Myxosarcina sp. GI1: one gene and its partner. The protein of the gene in region 1 binds, or shares a complex with, the protein of each later gene. Links are inferred from orthologs where the notes say so. Each region holds a gene or a part of one and is shown on either strand. Other genes may lie near its edges.

What was found.
Region 2: the proteins of KV40_RS03440 (region 1) and KV40_RS18920 are in contact, whole or in part, in a solved structure (PDB 6M36), measured with the Bacillus subtilis proteins. The link is inferred for Myxosarcina sp. GI1 from one-to-one orthologs.

The regions. Positions count from the first base shown.
Region 1 is NZ_JRFE01000006.1:333,343-336,242, forward strand. What follows is about bases 40-2,875. They hold KV40_RS03440 (ATP-binding protein), read right to left. Parts: upstream 1,769-2,875; coding sequence 1,310-1,768; downstream 40-1,309. Other genes in these bases: KV40_RS03425 (CGLD27 family protein), read right to left, coding at 40-103; rsfS (ribosome silencing factor), read right to left, coding at 106-531; yqeK (bis(5'-nucleosyl)-tetraphosphatase (symmetrical) YqeK), read right to left, coding at 722-1,294; KV40_RS03445 (exopolysaccharide biosynthesis polyprenyl glycosylphosphotransferase), read right to left, coding at 2,104-2,875. In the rest of the region: more of KV40_RS03425, read right to left, coding at 1-39; more of KV40_RS03445, read right to left, coding at 2,876-2,900. UniProt on the Bacillus subtilis protein: Negative regulator of sigma-B activity. Phosphorylates and inactivates its specific antagonist protein, RsbV. Upon phosphorylation of RsbV, RsbW is released and binds to sigma-B, thereby blocking its ability to form an RNA polymerase holoenzyme (E-sigma-B).
Region 2 is NZ_JRFE01000024.1:350,431-353,283, forward strand. What follows is about bases 50-2,838. They hold KV40_RS18920 (STAS domain-containing protein), read right to left. Parts: upstream 1,710-2,838; coding sequence 1,389-1,709; downstream 50-1,388. Other genes in these bases: KV40_RS18915 (PP2C family protein-serine/threonine phosphatase), read left to right, coding at 150-1,292; crtO (beta-carotene ketolase CrtO), read left to right, coding at 1,912-2,838. Outside these bases: more of crtO, read left to right, coding at 2,839-2,853. UniProt on the Bacillus subtilis protein: Positive regulator of sigma-B activity. Non-phosphorylated RsbV binds to RsbW, preventing its association with sigma-B. When phosphorylated, releases RsbW, which is then free to complex with and inactivate sigma-B.

The DNA of each region.
Region 1 (2,900 bases):
AAGTTGCCCAACAGAAAAACCAAGTATCTTTTAAGGCTTCATATTCGTGAATGGGTTGCTGTTCTTGAGGAACTGGACAAAGATCGACTGTAGATTCCTTCATGGCTATTCTTCTGGCTGTATTCGATCGAACTCTATGCGTTCGGCATGACCCCAAAACGCTTCTAAATTGTAATATTCTCTGGCTTTTGGTAAAAAAATATGGACGATCGCATCGCCATAGTCTTGAACGATCCAATTAGCTTCTGCTCGACCCGAGACTCTAATCGGATCTTGCTGAAATTTTTCTGCCACTCGCTCTTCAATAGCGTCAGAAATTGCTCTTAGCTGGGTTTGAGAAAATCCCGTAACTACAATAAAATAATCAGCGAGATAGGATACATCCGTGACTTTTAACAACACGATATCGGCAGCTTTTTTATCTTCGGCGGCTGCAGCTATTTCCCATGCTAACTGCTGACTATTAGTAGTTGATAAGTTGTTGTTTTGAGTTGCTAGATCGATTAGTCTATCTGATGATGAATTTCTCATTAAAACTTTAGTATTTTAGACTGTGCATTCTGCGTTCGGCGATATAAGGTTCTCAAGCGATCGTCCTTTTAAGTAATGATAGTAAATCGATCGCGATTAATTCTCTATTTTAATGAATGTAACCAATTTTTTAAATTTATCAAAACTCTAACTGAAGCTATGAACGTGTTTGCTCGTTATTTAATTTTAGTTAAATTTGTTTTTCCTTAGCTAAAGCCCAGTTTCGCATTGAAATAGTTCGAGGATGAATGGTTTTGGCGCGATCGAGCAGGTGTTTTATCGAATAGTCGCTACTTTGCCGCACACATTGATAGAGATTTTGGCAAGCTACTTTCCTTAAATTTCGCAACTCTATACTATCACCGCGATTTGGTTCGATGACATCAGCGATATAAACTACACAGCTTAACTCACTCATTTGAGAATTTCCCAAAGTGTGATTGGCTATGGCGGCTAAAATTTCCGAGTCTTCGATCGCAAATTCTTTTCTGGCAACAATTGCCCCAACTTCAGCGTGAAGCAAATGAGGATTGGCGGCACAAATTTCATCGACGCTCATGCCGTCACCTGCTGCCATCTTCAATAGTTTATCTGGAGGAAAAAATTTAGCTAAATCGTGCATTAATCCAGCAGTTGCAGCTTTATCGGTATCGAGATTGTGGCAGCGGGCTAGTTCGATACAAGTTTGCTCTACTCCTAAAATATGCTGTAGGCGACGACTAGAAACATTATTTTTCAACCAGGCAATAACGCGATCGCGCATGAAACTAAAACTCAATTATTTACGCTCGATAGTTGCTTGTTCGTAATATTTTTTTCGCATTACCAGACAGTTACGGCGATTTGGTAAATTTAAGTATTGCAACTCGTCAGTCAGTTTTTTAATAAACTGTAATCCTCTACCACCCTCTTTTTCTAGAGAGTTAACTTCTAGTTCGCTGGCTTTCAATTTGGCATTAAGATCGAAGGGTTTTCCTCGATCCCAAATTCGCATTTCCAAAAAGTTAGGAAAAAATTCTACTTCTAGTTCGATTGGAGTTGTTTCTGGTAGATTATGATGTGCGTGCCGTACTGCGTTAGTAAAAGCTTCGACTAATGCTACTTCACACTGCCAGCCCATTTTTTGAGGAATAGAAGGAAAAACCAAGCTTTCAAACCATTGCAATACTGCTTGCAACTCTTCTAATTTTGTTTTGACCTGTATTTCAAATTGTTGGATTGTTTGACTTGTTTTCATCTACCACAATTATTCAAATCGGTTATTTCTAGATATTTAATTTAGTAGAGATGAAGCAGGAAAAACGTTATAGCTGTAAAATAAAAAACAATAATAATACTACAATTATGTTTGTGGTAAGCTTGAAATTCCAAGCAAAACCTTCACCTCTCCAGGGTAATAAGCCTCGCTTAACGATTAGAATATTAGTTTAAAATTCAGTTTTGTAAAAAGCGACACTAGCTATCTATATAGTAGCTTAAAAAATTGTATACTTTTTAACGTTTGTTATGGGGTTTTTAAAGCTAAACTTAACAAACTAAAATTTATTAAACATCTGTAATTAGCTCTACTTTTTAAACCGCGCCACTGTTTTTGGCAAAGACAATGGCAACTGTTTTAAAAATTAGCTTTATATCGTATCGTAAACTCCAGTTGCGTTGATAGCGCAAATCTAACTCGATTACGTCTTCAAAATTACGCACTTGCGATCTGCCGTTGACTTGCCATTCTCCTGTCATTCCAGGTTTGACATTCAATCTTTGCCACTCTGGCACTTGATAGACTTCTACTTCTTCTGGGGTAGGGGGGCGAGTTCCCACTAAACTCATATCTCCAATGAAAACATTCCAAAACTGAGGTAACTCATCGAGACTAGTGCGTCTTAGAAACCGCCCGACTTTAGTAATTCGAGGATCGTTATCGTTTTTAAAAAAAGCACCGCTAGCCTGATTTTCTATACTTTTTTTTATTTCTTCGGCATTAGCATACATGGAACGAAACTTCCAAATTTTAAATTTTTTCCCCATCCAGCCACAACGAGTTTGACGGAAAAAAATTTTGCCTGGACTATCAAGCTTTATAGCGATCGCTATAGGAACAAAAATTATAGCGGTAAGAATCAAACCAACAATCGAACCGACAAAGTCAATAGCTCTTTTGAGCCAAGAGCGTACCGAAGGATGAGTTTCTGGTCTTTCTCGATTAGTCCATGTGGCAGAAGATTTAATCGTGAGTACCTCTTCCAAGCCTGTCATTGACAATGTTGCCATTACCGCGGGCTGTACCGATTCTAAAACTAACTCTATATCTTTAGTTTTTGCGGTTTTGTAGTTAGCTATTAATGCGCCTATACCGCTACTGTCAATAAATC
Region 2 (2,853 bases), on another replicon or contig:
ATTGTTAATCTACTAACCATAAAATTTTGCGGTTTTCGAGCGCAATCATTCTTAAATACTGCTCTTTGTCTGACACTATCGATATTGATGTAGTAAGGCTCGTCAATTTTTAGAGATCGGTCATAAGCAGTATATAATTCTAGTTTACTATGGCTCAAATTTTAATTATTGACGACGATAGTGCAACCCAACTGTTACTAGAGAAAACTCTGCGGGCGCAAGGTTACGATATTACTCTGGCCAGTGATGGTGAAGAAGGGATCGTCAAAGCTAATGCAATTTGTCCCGATCTCATCATTTGCGATTGGATTATGCCCCGTAAAAACGGTTTGGAAGTATGCCGTCAGATTAAATCCGATTCCAATCTATCGACGACTTTTTTTATTTTGTTGACTTCTTTAGATTCTGTTGCCGACAGAGTTAGAGGTTTGGATACGGGGGCGGATGATTTTTTATGCAAACCAATTGACATGACAGAGCTTAAAGCTCGTGTTAGAGCGGGTTTACGCCTACATCAACTCAGTCACGATCTGAGAGTACAAAAACAGTTACTCGAAGCCGAACTATTAGAAGCGGCAGAGTATGTTAGCTCGATTTTACCCGAACAGCTAATTCATCCTTCTTTAAAAATTGATGCTTGTTTTATTCCTTCCCGACAGTTGGGAGGAGACAGTTTTGATTATTTTTGGCTGGATGAAAATAACCTGGTTTTTTATTTATTAGATGTTTCGGGACACGGTTTGCGCGCTTCTTTACCTTCTCTATCGGTAATTAATTTAGTGCGATCGCGTAACTTGCGAAATGTTGACTATTATCAACCTAGTACGGTTTTGGAAGGTTTGAATCGTACTTTTCAAATGAGCGATCGCAACGATAGATATTTTACTATGTGGTATGGAGTTTACAATCGCCGCTACAAAACTTTGTTTTATTCTAGTGCGGGTCATCCTCCAGCAATTTTGCTGTCCCCGAAAAAAAATTACGACTTAGAAGAAAGACGGTTAAAAACTCCAGGAGTTCCAATTGGTATGTTTTTGGATGTTGAGTATGTAGACTCAAGCTGTAAAGTTCCAGATAATTCTAGTCTTTATCTATTTAGTGACGGAATTTACGAAGTAGAACCATCAACCAAACAGTCTTATCAAGGAATAGAAAAATTAGTCAAGCTGTTAAAAGCCTACCAATATGTACCAAACCGTAAGTTGAACGATCTCTTACAGGATGTCAAAGTGTGGCATCCAAACTATCGTTTTGAAGATGACATATCTATCTTACAGATTGATTTTTTTTAGCCATAGCTGTTGTTTGCTTGAGTTACATTGTCGATTTTGTTTCTGCTCTCTCTGCCCTGATGGCAAGCTTGTCGAAGCACTGCACCCTGCCTAAGTTTAATGCTTGAATTTTTGTTTGAATTCTTCTCGATCGCTGTAAATTTTGAAATAGCGATCCATACTAGTCAACTCAAAAAGTATTTTAATTTGTTCGTTCATCGAACACAAAAACAGTTTGACATCAGCAGCTTCTACGGTTTTCAAAGCTTTAACTAAAGCTCCCAATCCAGAACTATCCATAAAAGTAACATCTTTAAAATCCACCAAGACAATTTGTGCCCCGCTTTCAATGATTTTGTTGAGTTGCTCTTGAAACTCGGTGGTTTTAGTACCGTCTAAAATTCCTTTAGGTTCGATTACTCTAAGGACAAAACTCATACGATAATTTTTTTAAAGATTGCAAGCAAAAGTAAGTATAGCAAAAGGCGCGACCATAAATACAAACACCAGGTAGCAAATTTTGTAAATATTCGTACCGAGATTTAATAAAGTCTTTCTGGTGTTAGATGTAGATCTCGCTAGTTTTTCAATAACAATATTAATAAGATTTTACCAGGGTAACCAAGGAATTTGAATTTTAATGAAAACGTACGATGCGATTGTTATTGGGGCGGGTCACAATGGTCTAGTTTGCGCTGCATATTTGCTAAAAGCTGGATATAGTGTTTTATTACTGGAGAAACGACCCGTTCCTGGGGGTGCAGCTACTACAGAAGTAGCCATACCCGATAAAGCTCCTGGTTTCAAGTTCAATCTCTGCGCCATCGACCACGAGTTTATTTTTCTAGGACCAGTTTTGCAAGAGCTACAGCTACACAAATATGGTTTAAAGTATCTTACTTGCGATCCTCATACTTTTTGTCCCCATCCCGACGGCAAATATTTTTTAGGTCATCAATCGCTAACAAAAACAGCTGCTAATATTGCTCGTTACAGTCAGCGAGATGCTGAAAAATACGTCGAATTTGTCGGTTATTGGTCGCGGTTGCTGAGTGCAGTTTCGCCCTTTTTTAATGCACCACCACAGTCAGTTATCGATATTGCCAAAAATTTGCGACCGCAGAATTTAAGCGACGTATTGGCGATCGCAGGCTCGAAAAACAAAGCCTTAAACTTTATTCGCACCATGATTACTTCTCCCGAAGACGTACTCAACGAATGGTTCGATACCGAAATTGTTAAAGCCCCCCTTGCCAGACTAGCAGCAGAAATTGGCGGTGCGCCTTCACAAAAAGGCATGACTTCGGGATTGATGATGGTAGCAATGCGCCATCATCCAGGAATAGCCAGACCTGAAGGAGGAACTGGAGCCTTAACTCAGGCATTAGTTAAGTTAGTAACTAGTTTGGGAGGAGAAATTCTAACCGATCGGGTGGTTAAAGAAGTAATTATCGAAGGCGATCGCGCCGTAGGTGTCACGGTAGCTGGAGGTAAAAGTTATCGAGCTAGTAAAGGTATAATTTCTAACATCGACGTGCAGCGGTTATTTTTACAGTTAATCGAATCGGGGACAATTGCTGCC